One region of the Thermocoleostomius sinensis A174 genome, then DNA from elsewhere that is predicted to be linked to it. Evidence: riboswitches for the same ligand, from Rfam matches in the RefSeq annotation. Region 1 holds a riboswitch; the other holds the start of a gene.

What was found. Region 1 has a riboswitch for thiamine pyrophosphate ahead of OXH18_RS03080 (sodium:solute symporter family transporter). Riboswitches for the same ligand answer to the same signal wherever they lie in the genome.
Region 2: it holds a riboswitch for thiamine pyrophosphate, as region 1 does, so the genes downstream of both, thiC (phosphomethylpyrimidine synthase ThiC) here and OXH18_RS03080 (sodium:solute symporter family transporter) in region 1, are expected to answer to the same signal.

The regions. Positions count from the first base shown of each region.
Region 1 covers NZ_CP113797.1:719,075-726,336, forward strand. Annotated here, with positions in the region: partial or broken gene OXH18_RS03060 (hypothetical protein) at 1-257, opposite strand, end outside; gene OXH18_RS03065 (HHL1-like protein) at 315-743, opposite strand; gene OXH18_RS03070 (tetratricopeptide repeat protein) at 908-2,803, opposite strand; gene OXH18_RS03075 (hypothetical protein) at 2,901-3,032, opposite strand; gene OXH18_RS03080 (sodium:solute symporter family transporter) at 3,041-4,534, opposite strand; TPP riboswitch at 4,619-4,720, opposite strand; gene OXH18_RS03085 (DNA adenine methylase) at 4,760-5,572, opposite strand; gene OXH18_RS03090 (PAS domain S-box protein) at 5,974-7,262, shown strand, end outside.
Region 2 covers NZ_CP113797.1:4,531,861-4,539,122, reverse strand. Annotated here, with positions in the region: gene OXH18_RS19595 (Gfo/Idh/MocA family protein) at 1-281, shown strand, start outside; gene OXH18_RS19590 (transporter substrate-binding domain-containing protein) at 783-1,586, shown strand; gene OXH18_RS19585 (IS5 family transposase) at 2,112-2,903, opposite strand; gene OXH18_RS19580 (amino acid ABC transporter permease) at 2,952-3,515, shown strand; gene OXH18_RS19575 (amino acid ABC transporter ATP-binding protein) at 3,508-4,230, shown strand; gene thiC (phosphomethylpyrimidine synthase ThiC) at 4,320-5,678, opposite strand; TPP riboswitch at 5,685-5,784, opposite strand; gene OXH18_RS19565 (two-partner secretion domain-containing protein) at 5,926-7,262, opposite strand, start outside.

The DNA of each region.
Region 1 (7,262 bases):
ACAGAGCAATTCCCAAAAGCAAGCTGAGTCCTGCAACACCCCAAAACGGCAGCGCTACTGTTTGTCGCTGGTTTTCGACTAATTGGCTCAAAGCATCTGTGGGCATTTCGGATTGCTGTAGCTTTGATCTGCCGTTGCTCTGTGAGTGGCACTGATAGACCAATTTTTTGTCGAAGCTTTTCAATCTTGCGGGCGTCAGTACTGTATTGTGTTAACTCATCCTCTGCCATGAGGATCAAGCGTTCCAGTTGTCCCATTTAGTTTTACTGAAAAAATTTTGTTGCACTAAATCACGGCTTCTAGCGGGCAATCGCTCAGGATGGTCGATTAAATACCGATTGCACTCGAGTACTAATTTGAGCCACAAGCCCTTGAATACCGTTAGGGCTGGCGCTAGGGGGAACGGCTAGTTGAATGGGTTCATCTTTATATTCCTTTAGCCGATAGCCATACTCCAACTGCTGCTGGTGCTTGCGCAATACCGGATAGAGGCGAACGGCTCCTTGCACTAGCTCATCTTGGCTACCAAAGATTGCTTGGTTGATTTGGTTAGAACGTTTTACTGCGATCGCACCCACTGGATACCAGTGCTTTTTGCCCTGAATGCGAATGTAGACTTCATACTCTGGAAAATTGTCCGATCGCATTTGATCTAACTGCTTAGCAGCCTCAGCCCGCTGAGTCGATCGCTTAGACGGCTTGGGAGGAGCCGGGGGTTTGCCAAAGCCAAGACGAGTGTTCATTGCCATCAACCTAAATTGTTATTAAAAGTGTCTTAATAAAAGTTTACAGCGTTTTAAGGAATTCTTAGCAACTTTTTGAGCAGGTTGCTTTAGATATGCTGGTTAGCTGTGCCAAACGCGGTAAATCATGCTAAGACGGCTCGATTAGAGGTCATTAATGAGCCTTAGCCTAGGGATTGTTTATAGTGTTCCAGCAACACCGGCAAGTGATCGTATCCATCCACGCCAATGATGGGAACAATGGCCGATCGATACTGCGATCGCATGGTTTGAAAGGTATCGCCCAGTTGTCCCTCAAGAATAGTCAGTAGCCCGGCCGCCTGTCGCCACTCATTGGCTTGAATCTGTTCCAGCAGATACATGCTGACGAACGCTGCAAACAGAGCTTGTTCGCGATGTCCTAAGCTGTAGTGAGCTTCGGCTAGATAGAGCAGGTTCAGTCCTTGCAGATATAAATCACCAGACTTTTGGGCGGCTTGAAAGCCTTTTTCCAGGTAAGGAATCGCCGCTTGAGGTTGCTCAATTAACACATAGGCAATGCCGAGGCTGTGATAGCACAGCGATTGACTTTGCCGATCGCCCAGCTTTTCGGAAAGCTGCAAGCCTTGTTGTAAATAGCTAATCGGTAATTCGTATTCGTCTGGGTCAATGTGTTCTAGCTGCCGAGCCGAAACAATTTCGCTGTAGCCAAGATTAGTCAACGCATTGGCTTCTCCCAATCGATCGCCCACCTGCCGCGCCAACACCAGCGCTCGCTGGCTGTAGCCGATCGCTTCTGTATAGTCTTTTTGCGCGACATAGATACGACTGAGGTGGTTGAGGTTAGCAATCTCACAGGCTTGGTCGGTCGCAGAGCGAGCAATGTCTAGGGCTTGTTGATGGAATTCAATTGCGCGATCGTAATCGCCCAATGCGCGGCGAGAATAGCCCAACAGCGTCAAAATGCGTGCTTTTTCTTGGGTTCCAGGCACCTGTCGCAGTGGTTCATCCAGATAATTCAGCGTTTCTTTCAAGTCGTTGCCGCCAAACAAAGCAAACACCCCTCCGTACATCGGGAAATAGGGCTGCTGGGAAAAGCGACGCAGAATTTGCAACATCATCTGAAAACAGCCTTGAGACAGACGGTGGCGATCGTCTGGACTAAGCGAACTGGCGCGCTCAAACCCCAACGACAACTGATTCCAGATCACAGCAAACGTCAGAAATGTAGCAACCGATTGCTTAGTCCCCCATTTGGAATCATAGGGTTGCTTTTCAAACCAAGTCACTAAGCCTCGCTGCAAAAACTGCAAAACAATTACTAATTCCACCCAATCCCGCACTGCAATCGTTGATTGACGCTGAATGGTTTCTTCAATTGATTGATTAGTGGTAATGACTTGAAACAACTGCTTGGGCAACGGGCTTGTCACCTGCTCAGCCCAGAGTTTCCATGGACCCCACTGACTGGGTGTACCTTCAAATCCGATTGCCGTAGGTACGTCATAGATCCAGCGAATCACATGATCTTCCAAGCGTTGTTGAGTTGCTAGCCCGCTATCAATCCCAGCGACAAGTTGCTGAATGACTTGCGGTTGTTCAATCTTTTTTGTTGAAATTGATTGATTTAATGACTGTACCAGTGCCTTTAACTGATCAGTACTCAATGCATTTGTCTGATTTGGATCAACCCAATCTAGCCAAGTTACTAATGTATCTTCCGAAGAAGATTCTATAATCGATCGAGTAGCAGTAGATACGGCTGCCGTCAGGTGTTGTTCTTTTTGGTAACGCTCCCATTCTCCTTGAATTGCCTGTAACGCTCGTAGAATGCGAGTTGCTTTTGCTTGTTTTAGTTCATCGTCTATTTGAAGCTGAGTTTGTGTTTCCTCAAAGCGGGTTGCCAAACAGCGCTCAAAGATTTCTCCGGTTCCAGCCTCCACATCCTGAACCAACTGTTGATAGATTTGTTCTTTAGACCGCAGTTTGCCTTTCAGCGTAATTTCCACAATTTGATTGATTACAGCAAGATAGCGATCGGCAAATGGGCGAGCATCGGGAGAGGAAGCGTCGGATGGCATGAGTTCAACCTCGATTCAACCTTGAATTCAACAAGAATCTGATATTCAGAGTAGCAAATTCAAGGCAATTACCTCTTCTGGGGTTTAATGGTGACGTTCAAGCCAAGATTTCCATTGGGGCGAGGGCAAAATCAGGGACAACGGCCGATTGGATTCGATCGGCTCCGCTGTACACCTTGTCTTCGTAGAGTTTACTAACCCGTTGGCAGGAGATTGGTGTTAGTCTCATACCTAAATTCAACAACGCCCCCGCATCCCTAATCCGTCTGTGTAAGCGCGAATCCGGGTTTGCAGTTGGCTAAAGTCAAAGTATTTGACTCGTCCTGTACTCGTTGCGTAGGTATTCCAGCCAAAGACGATTGCCATCGATACTAGCAGCGGTACACTGAAGCTCACGAGTAAATCACCACCGAATGGAATTGCCAACCACGGACTAAAATCAGGTTTGGGAAAGAATAGTGCTCCGGCGGCAATTCCGATGACGGCACTCCAGAAGGCCACTGCACCTGTTAGTTGCGACGAATATAACCCGTAGAGAATCGGGAAAATTGCACCTGCACAAACTAAGTCTGCTAACAAAAACAAATACAGCACGTTATAACCTTGTGCGGCAATTAGCACCGCTATTAGCCCGATTGATACGACCAAAAATCGGGAAATACGAAGCAATCCAGGCGATCGTAATTGTGGAAAAAAACGAATTAAATCTAGTGTGAAGACACTAGTGATGCCATTGAGCAATGTATCTAGACTGCTCATCACCAATGCTAACGCCAGAATTAAAACTATGATCGTGAACCATGCTGGCAGAGAAAGTGCTTGAATTAACGAAAAGAAGGCTCGATCATCGGTGAATCCTAGTCCAGCCGCAAAAATACCAAGCCAGCCAGCAATAAACAACATGGGTAATATCACTAAAAATGAGGTTAGAAACGAACGCTTTACAACTTGATTATTGCGACAAGCATAAATTCGCTGCCAATTTCCCTGGTTAAACATCTCTGCTGCTAATACAGCAATCACAAGCGTTGCGCCAAATTTTATACCAGGAAGATTGCCAAAGGACAACAGGTCAGGCGTAGTCGATCGCACAGGTTCCAGCGCGACCCCCACCCCACCCAGAGCAGTTACTGTCACGATCAAGCTCAGGAGCAACAACGGCACGATTACAATCAATTGAACCGCATCGGTAAAAATGGTCGTTCCCAAGCCGCCATAAGTCGTATAAACAAACACAGCAGTAATCACCACCAGCGCCGTCCAGCCCAACGGCACATCTGCCATAATCTGTACCGCTTTGGCAATGGCTGTCAACTCGGCCGCCAAGTAAATAAACATGTAAAATACAATAATTGTCAGTGTTAACCCGTACATGGCGTTGCCAAATCGATATAGCACATACTCATTCAGCGAATGCCCGTATGGCATTAACCGACGAATGCGGGGGCCAATGCCGGCAAATACAGCAGCTGGCGTCGCTTGACCAATACAGTAGCCAATAATGCCAACCAGCCCACTGGTCGCACCAACTTCGGGCGGACTAAACAAAATCCACGCCCCCATTGCAGAGGCAACGATGGTTGCAAACGCCATCCAACTGCCAAACTGATTACGGCTGACCATATAGTCTTCCAGATCAATCACCTGCTTGCTGGCATGGAGAAGACCTAGTAGCGCAAAAATACCGGCTGTCACCAAGGTAACTAACAGCGCGATCGCTCCAATTGACATGTGTCCTTCAACCCCTTCAGTCTAGAATTAACAGGGCTAGAGGCAAAAAGCCATGAGAGGTAGAAACGAACCCGTCTCTAGATGAAATCTCGACTCGTGCTTCCCTTCGCTGGCATTACCCAGTCTCAGGTTCCGAGGGTGTAATCTCAGCCTGGCATTTAGCATCAGGCACCCCTAGCTTGAGGTTAATCATAGCATTGTCGATCGTCGCATTCACAAAAATTGCTAGTAATTCTTGATGAATAATTCATTGCCTTTAGGCGCATACTTGCGACCGTAGTTGTTCATGCCGTACTGTAGCTTCCACTCTTCTATGATCTTGGCAAAGCTAAATAGCTCTCGAATTTCTGGAGAATCGTCATAGGTAATCAGCCAGCGATGGGAACATTGTTTCATGCATTCAGCAAAGCGATGATGATCGAACGAAGTGTGCAAATCGCCTTTAATGCCATAGAGTTTGGATTTGGATGCTTTCCAGTAGGGCGGATCGAGAAACAGAAATACTTGTTTTCCCTCGGCTTGCAATAGACTTTCATAGTCTCCCCAAGTGATTTTCGTATTGACCAAATAGGGCGTTATTTGCCTTAGGCGATCGATTGATGACCAAGTAAATCGCGTTTCAAACGCCTGCTGAGAATAGCCGCCCGAATCCATCACACCAGAAAAGGTAATGCGATTCATAATAAAAAAACGAACAGCCCGATCGAACGCAGATGAAACTGATTTAGGTTCTTTTAATTTGGTATACAGTTCACGACCATCAGAATAGGTTTGTTTCAATACGGTGATGGCCGATAACAATCGATCGATGTCTGTTCTTGCGACTTTCCAGAAACAGTACAGATCATAATTTAAGTCATTAATCCAATAACTATATGCAGTAGACTGTCGCAGCGAGCTAATTGCCAAAAAGACCGAACCACCTCCGATGAACGGCTCGCGAAATTCAGTAATATCACTAGGAATTTGCGGCAAAATTCGATCGATCGCTTTAGATTTTCCACCCGGATAGCGTAACGGGCTTCTCACAAACGATATTGACTGGTTCATCGAGTGACGATAGAGGTGAGCACAATTGGGGTAAACAAAATTGTAGAAGAGTAACGGTGTAGAGGGCGCAAAAAATTATGAAGCATTGCTGCTTGAGTGTGTACCTGCTGAGATTCACCTGAAAGAGAGCTTGAAAGTCAATGCTAGGCTGATAAGCTAGAAAGCATGAATGTACAAAACTCTGGATTTATTTATAGTTTTTTCAAGAATCTATAGTTAACGGCTAATATAGGGGCATCAATCTCTTCAATGCTGCAAGACGCTTCCAAAATCGGTCTTCGTTAGGGTGAAGGTAGGTATAGGTACTCGCGGGGTTTGTCCATGCAGGAACGATCTCCAGATTTTGCTTTCAGGTAAATCAGGTAGCCAAGTTAGATATGGAAGCTGATATGAGCCAGTCTCGTGAAGAACTGTTTGAAGAAGTGAGGCAACTGCGGTTGCGCGTCGCAGAACTTGAAACACAGTTGGCGGCTCAGTCCACTCCGGCAGTCGATCGAATCACCGATGGTTTCCTAGTTATCGATCGCGACTGGAAAATTGTTTACCTCAATCACTATCTTGAAACCGTCATTGACAGACCCCGGATTGACTTGATTGGGAAAAATGTGTGGCAGGAATATCCGCAGTTGGTAGATTCTGACATCTATCACAACTATCATGAGGCAATGTTGACAGGGCGTCCTATTCACTTTGAAGCGTTTGAGCAGGTTTTTCATCGCTGGTGGGAAATTCACGTTTATCCTGATGCAACAGGGCTATCTATCTTCATCAAAAATATTGATGAGCGCAAGCAGATTGAAACAGAGCAACAAGCGTTACTTGCAGAACTAACCGCCCTACAGGCGCGGTATGCCGTGGCAGATCAAGTTAGTCATCAAGTTCTCTACGAGTGGAATGTTAAGGCCGATCAAATCCTATGGGGAGCCAACACAGAACGAATTTTGGGCTATCCGGGTCCTGTCATGCCACAAACGTTAGATCAATGGCTGGTCTTGGTTCACCCAGACGATCGCCCGCTCACACGTCGCACAATTGAGCAATCTTTGGCTGAATGTTCTTGCCTCCGAGCAGAATATCGGGTTCGTCATGATCAGGGACATTATGTTTGGATTAGCGATCAATGCCAGTTGTTGTTGCACCCTGACGGCAGCGTCGATCGCGCTGTTGGGGCGATTGTAGACATTACCGATCGCAAACAAGCAGAACAAACCCTGCGCGAGCAAGAAGAACTCTTTCGCCAAATTACTGAAACAATTCAGGAAGTTTTCTTCATTTGCGCCGCAGACTATAGCCAAATGTTTTACATCAGCCCGTCCTACGAATCCATTTGGGGACGTTCTTGCGAGAGCCTCTACCAAAATCCAGCAGCTTGGCTCGATTCAATTCATCCTCAAGATCGTAATCGCGTGGTGGTTGCCCTAGAGCAACAAGCTCAAGCAGATTCCTTTTCTCAGGAATACCGAATTATTCGACCTGATGGCTCAATTCGCTGGATTTTCAGTCGATTGTCGTTCATTCGGAATCAATCAGGAGAACTCTACCGCATTGCTGGAATTGCCGAAGATATTACCCAACGCAGACAGACCCAAAACGCTCTCAATGAATTGGCAGAATTCAACCAACACCTGATTGATAGCATCCAAGAAGGTGTCATTGTCTACGGACTAGATTTTCGCTA
Region 2 (7,262 bases), 2.0 Mb from region 1:
ACGTGCATGGCTTTCGGTTATGGGGCAGTCAACAGGGTAACCCACTGACAGAGCTAGAAATTCCAGCACGCCTGCAATTTCCCCAAACCTATACGGATGGTCGCCTAGCACCATTCATTCGTGTGGTCGATCGCTGGGTAGAGAGCATTGAGCAGGGCCAAGCATCTGCACCTTCTTTGCGAGAGGGAGTCTATTCGCAACTATTGATGGATTTGACCCATCAATCACATGAAACCGCAGCGTGGGTGGATGTACCTGCTCTGGATACTTTACTCGGTTGAAAGCTCAGTTACCCCGATATGGAACTGCTAGTCTGAAGGACTTGCGCCGCTGTAATCGCTGCTAGATCTGGAAACGGCGGAGACCGAATGCAATTGCCTCCACGGTTGACTAACCTGTCATTATTCCCTCATCACCTTGATATTCACCCGAAAAGATCACCCATTAGTGAGAAAAACCTCACTCTTTGTGATGAAGTTTGGTGCACCCCCTCTGCATAAAAATCAAAAAGTAGGAAACGAAGAGCGAGCTTCAGTTCAACAGTCTCACAAGTTACAGTTCCGCTACCCAGATCCCTTTATCCTTGCACTGGGCTGCTTGGGAGCGATTAAACACTTGCAGAAACGCAGCGGATTGAAGAAGCTTATTGGTTCTCGAAATTGATCGATATCCAGTTATATCAAGTCTCGATCAAAAACTGAGATTAAAACCAGTGTTTCTACAGTGCAGCCTGTTGCTGAACTAATATCAGTTATTCAGTTTTTAAGTAGTTGATGATAGCAATGAAACGACGCAATTTTTTGTTTACGAGTGCTCTATCTGCCGTTTTAGCGGTAACTGTAGCCGCTTGTGGCAATTCCGGTAGTCCAACGGCTGGAGAAGGCGGCAGAAGGTTGGTGATGGCCACCTCGGCAGACTATCCTCCCTACGAGTTTGTGGATTCTGCTAGCGGCAGTCAAGAGATCATTGGGTTTGATGTTGACATCGCTGAATATATTACCAATGAACTTGGCTATGAGTTGGAAATTCAAAACATTGACTTCAACGGCTTAATTCCAGCCCTGCAAGCCAACCGTGCCGACTTTGTGATGGCGGGCATGACCCCTACCGAAGAGCGTAAGCAAAACGTAGATTTCTCAGATATCTACTACGAGGCAAAAAACACAATCGTTTCTAGACAGGGCAGCGATCTCACCACAACCGAGAGTTTGAATGGTAAAACCGTTGGGGTGCAGCTTGGTTCGATTCAAGAGGGAGCTGCAAAAGAAATTCAAGGCGCGAATGTCAAATCCCTAAACCGCATCAGCGAAATGATTCAGGAGTTGAAGGCGGGTCGGGTAGATGCGTTAATTATTGAAGACACCGTTGCCAGCGGCTTTGTCGCCAATAACCCTGATCTACAATTTACTGAAATTCCCACCGCAGGTGAAGCGGGTTCGGCGATCGCTTTTCCTAAAGGCTCTGAACTACGAGATGAGTTCAATACCGTTCTCCGAGAAATGCAGCAAAACGGCACAATGGAGGAACTAGTCAACAAGTGGTTTGGCGAGAATTCTCCAGCGGCTGGGCAAGAAGCTGCTAGTTAGGTGGATCAAATTTGTGGATCAAATTTTTAGACATTCGTTTCTTTACACGTCTTTGATCTGCGCTAATTCCAGGCTTCTCGATCGATCGCGGTACAGAAGCCTGGCTTTTCTTAGTTATTGTTGCATTTAGCAGTTGAGACACCACGGTTAATGTATTACGAATGCGCTAATAGAGCAACCATAAAAAACTGGCACTGAGAGAATGGTATAAAAACTTCAAACACTGTAAAATAACTAGCCTTAAATAAAATTTGACAAGCTCAACCATTTAACCATTGAGGAACCCATCAGGCATGACGTTGGACGTTCTAGGAGAGTCTCTCAGCACTTCTTACTTATTCGCGCAAACAGGCTTCTTATCCGGTTTTAACCAGATACGACCCAACATTCCTTTCATCTTAGGCGGTATTTTTACAACACTTTCGTTCACAATTGTTTCTGCAATCTTTGGCTTTACTTGGGGAACGATTTTATCTGTTTTCAAAATTTCTAAGAGGGTGTTTGAAAAGATTTGAGGTGTCAAATTTATGCCAACCGCCTCACCATAATCCGAATCATGGCAAGGTAGATCAAGGTTTCTGATGTCTCTGGTAATAATTCATAGTCTCTGACCAACCGTCTGCATCCCATTAGCCAACCAAAAGTTCGTTCTACCACCCACCTCTTTTTGAGCAAGCTAAAGCCTTTGGTTTGCTCAGGTCGCAGTACAACTTGCACAATCCAACGACAAACATCCATCACCCACATCAGAAAAGGGGCGCCATCGAACCCGCCGTCTACCCAAATGGTGATTAAGCGTGAAACCTTTTTCTTCATCCGTTTGACTCGTTTGAGGACACGTTTGCCCCCTTCGCGTTCCCCCAGGTTTGCCGCACTCACAAACACCCGCAAAACCAGTCCTAACGTATCCACCGTTAAAAATCGTTTGCGTCCTGTAATCAGCTTGCCTCCATCAAAGCCAACTTGTTGATGAACTCCTGCTGCACTCTTGATGCTTTGGCTATCGATGATCGCTTCTGATGGACTAGGATAGCGTTGCGCATCGATGCGAACCCACTGGTGCAACTGGTCATGAATGGAAATCCAGGTGCCGTCCAATCGCCAGTTGCGGAAGTACGTGTACACCGTCTGCCAGGCTGGGAAATCACCAGGTAAAGAACGCCAACGACAGCCTTCAACCAGAACATAGAGCATGGCATTGAGCACCTCCCACAGGTCAACGCTGCGAGGACGACCACCTGGCTTTGCTGCTGGAATTAATTCACTCAAAACCTCATATTGGGCGCGGGTTAGGTTACTGGGATATGCTTTACTCATCTGACTCACTCAGGGCTGTAGATATTTGCTATTCGCAGCCTACACTGAGTGAGCTTTTTTACGACCTTCCTGGCTTCTCAAACACCCTCTAATATTAAACCGCTGAAGTGGTTTGCTGATTTCTATACATCTGTTTTTCGAGGAACACCGCTAATCTTACAATTGGCAATCATTTATTTTGCAACTCCTCAGTTAATTGGCTGGTCAATTCCTCCCTTTATTGCCGGTGTTATTACTTTCTCTTTAAACTCGGCAGCTTATAACTCAGAAACCATTCGAGGAGGAATTTTAGGAGTAGACAAAGGACAACGAGAGGCTGCCCTAACCATGGGTGTTCCATATACCATGATGATGTGGGATATCGTACTGCCTCAAGCGTTTAAGAACATTTTGCCTGCTCTTGTCAATGAAAGTATCGCACTTTTGAAAGACTCGTCTCTGGTTTCCACGGTTGGCGCATTAGACCTAATGCGACGTGGTCAAATTGTGGCAGCCGAAAAGTTCATTTACTTTGAACCATTAATTATTGTGGGGTTAGTTTATTACGTCATGGTCACGGGTTTTACTTGGTTAGCACAGCGATTTGAACGGAGGATACGGAAAAGTGATTAGAACTGAATTTTTATCTAAATCGTTTGGAAGGTTGGATGTTCTTAAAGACATTTCAACCGAAATCAAAAAGGGGCAAGTTGTTGCCATTATCGGCCCATCAGGCTGCGGCAAATCGACATTTTTGCGCTGTCTAAATTTGCTGGAAGTGCCGACGCGAGGGCGAGTTTATATCGGCGATATAGAAATGACCAATCCCAAAACCGATATCAAGAAAGTTCGGCAAAACATGGGTATGGTGTTTCAGCACTTCAATCTGTTTCCACACATGACGGTGCTGGATAACGTTACCTATGCCCCCATCAAGGTGAAGAAGTTAAGCAAGGCAGAAGCGAGGGAAGAGGGTATGAAGCGGCTGGAACAGGTGGGCTTAGCCGAAAAGGCTGAGGTCTACCCGTCGCGGCTGTCGGGTGGACAAAAACAACGGGTAGCGATCGCCCGGGCTTTGGCTATGCAACCCCAAGTGATGTTGTTTGATGAACCAACCTCAGCCCTAGACCCCGAAATGGTGAAAGAGGTGCTGGAGGTGATGAAAGGACTGGCGCAAACTGGGATCACGATGGCAATCGTCACCCACGAAATGGGTTTTGCCCGGGAAGTGGCCGATCGCATCATTTTTCTTGATGGTGGCAAAATTGCTGAAGACGCACCGCCTGCTGAATTCTTCTCAAATCCGCGCAGCGAACGCGCCTGCCAGTTTTTAGAGAAAGTGCTGTAGGGAGGAGCTAAAGGGCAGATGCAACGTCTGACCCTTTAAGCCCAACCTGTTAAACCTGATCTTCCACAACCGATCGTTCAGTGCTCACTTCAAGTACGTGCCAAGAACGTTTCTAATTCTGTGAGAGCATCTGCATCAACTTTGGTTTGCATCGGACAGAATTGCGGCCCACACATTGAGCAGAACTCAGCCGTTTTGTAAATATCGGCTGGCAAGGTTTCGTCATGATATTCTCTAGCGCGATCGGGGTCTAGGGAAAGAGCAAACTGACGATTCCAATCAAAGTTATAGCGAGCACGAGATAGCTCATCATCGCGAGTTCTGGCTCCACTGCGATGTCTAGCGATATCAGCCGCGTGGGCCGCAATTTTATAGGCAATCAATCCATTGCGCACATCTTCAGCATTGGGTAAGCCCAAATGTTCCTTGGGCGTGACATAACACAACATCGCTGTACCATACCAACCTGCCAGTGCCGCCCCGATCGCCGAGGTGATGTGATCATAGCCTGGAGCAATATCGGTTACAAGCGGTCCTAACACATAGAACGGAGCCTCCGAGCACTCCTCCATCTGTTTACGCACGTTGAACTCAATGTGATCGATCGGTAGATGTCCAGGGCCCTCTACCATCACCTGCACGTCATGTTGCCACGCCGTTCGAGTTAATTGCCCAAGCGTTTTTAATTCCGCTAGCTGAGCCGCATCCGTCGCATCGTGTAGACAGCCCGGTCGTAGCGAATCTCCCAAGCTAAACGAGACATCATAGCGCTTGAAGATCTCAATAATGTCGCGAAAATGAGTATAAAGCGGATTTTGCTGATGATGATGCAACATCCATCGCGCCAAAATTCCGCCACCGCGAGACACAATTCCGGTAATACGATTTTTCACTAGAGGCAGGTGTTCAATTAGAATGCCCGCATGGATCGTCATATAGTCCACACCTTGATTGGCGTGACTTTCAATCACATGCAGAAAATCATCCGGTGTTAATTTCTCCACCTTGCCATGTACACGTTCCAACGCTTGATAGACTGGAACCGTACCGATCGGTACAGGGGATGCTTGAATAATCGCTGTGCGAATGGCATCGAGATTGCCGCCGCCCGTAGACAGATCCATCACGGTATCGGCTCCATACTTCACCGCCAGCCGCAGTTTTTCCAGTTCTTGTTCAACATTTGATGAATTCGGTGATGCACCAATATTGGCATTAACTTTACACCGCGCAGCAATACCGATACACATCGGTTCCAAATTGGGATGGTTGAGGTTAGCCGGAATAATCATCCGTCCCCGTGCCACTTCATCGCGTATGAATTCAGGCAACAGTTCTTCTCGCTTCGCCACATAATTCATTTCTTCGGTAATGATTCCCTGTCGCGCATAGTGCATTTGGGTCACATTTGCATGACCCCGACGCTGGACGAGCCAACTTGTTCGCATGGTAATTCTCCAGATAAACAGCTTCCCTCCGCCGGTATTAGCCGGACTCAGGTGTTAAGGGTGTAATCTCAGCCTGGATAAGCCTCAGGCACCCCTAGCTTGTCTGCCCATCGTATCATCCTTTGCTCGATCGTCCTTACCCTTCGCAAAATAAAGTTATATGGACAGCCCCTAGTTTGCCATGCAGCACTACCCGTTGCTGATTGAGCAAAGCGGAAAGTGGCTGGCGGACAATTCACAAGCTGGCTTACTGACATTCTCGACTCAACACCATGCGCCCGTCAGCCAGTTGATAGGCTCCCTGGGGTTCTACGATCGGGTCACCGGGCTGCCAGGAGTGATCATGGTGCTCATCGGGTTCATCAGGAATAGATCGCACTGGGGCAGTGGGATAAGCAGACGGAGCCTGATCACCAGGGCGTTCGGGTAAACCACCCGGACCGGTAATAATAAACGTGCCAACTTGATCTTGATCGCGTACTACACAACTATTGGCCAGTAGCGCATCGGTATCAATCGCCGTATTGGGCAATTCAGCAAGGCTATTTTGAATGGCACTGGTATCAGGAGTGGTGATGGTTCCCGAACGAACACGGCCACTAGCATTGACATCCACGCGATCGTTGCCGTCTAGGGCATTCAACTCATTCAAGCTGAGAGATGCGTCCGGATCGCGATCGGGTTCAACATACCCCTCACCAAAAAATGCAGGAAGGGTGATGTTGCCGCCGGAACCACCGCCAGAATAGGCAAGGATATCACTGTCTCCCAGTGCCACAACATAATTGCCATCGATCGTGATGTTGCCGCCATCGCCCTCTCCAGTGACATTGGTGCGAATGTCGCTATTGTTGCGCAGTTCAACCGTGTTGGCCGTGATGTCAATGTTGCCCGCATCTCGACCAGTTGCTACCGCCGAAATGATAGCACTATCACGCATGGTTAGATTGTTCGTGTCAATTAAAATCTCACCTGCATTCCCAGTTGCATTTTCATCAGCATTGACAAACAATCCACTTCTATTTCCTAAACCCAGTAAAATATCGCTGGCTCGATCGCTCTGTCCTGGCTGCGATAGAATTTCCCGAATTTGGGTCCGTCGTCGATTCAGAGTTGGGTCACTGCCTGTAATTGTGACGCGATCGGACACATTCAACGTAATAGAACCTGCTGTACCACTGCTGCGAGTGTTGGTAACAATTTGCCCGCCATTACGGGCTGTGAAACGATCGGCATTGATAACAATATCGCCACCATCACCATCGTTAAAGGTGCTAGCTACCACTATCCCACCACCCGAAATGCGAAAATCGCGGGTGTTTACTGTAATGTCTCCTGCCTGGCCCGATGCACCCCGCTCCGAGTTGGTGAATAGCCCGCTAGAGAAGCCACGAGTGAGAACAGTAACGTCAGTCCTCGGAAAGTAGACAATAGGCAGTTGACGCCTACCCACACCCGCAATTTCTACAAAGTCAGTCGCGTTGATAGTAATTGTACCGCCCCGCCCGCGTCCTCCTGCTGTGCCAAATTGTTCACGAAACAGAAATGCTCCTACTTGGCTACCATCCCTCAAAGTTAGCGATC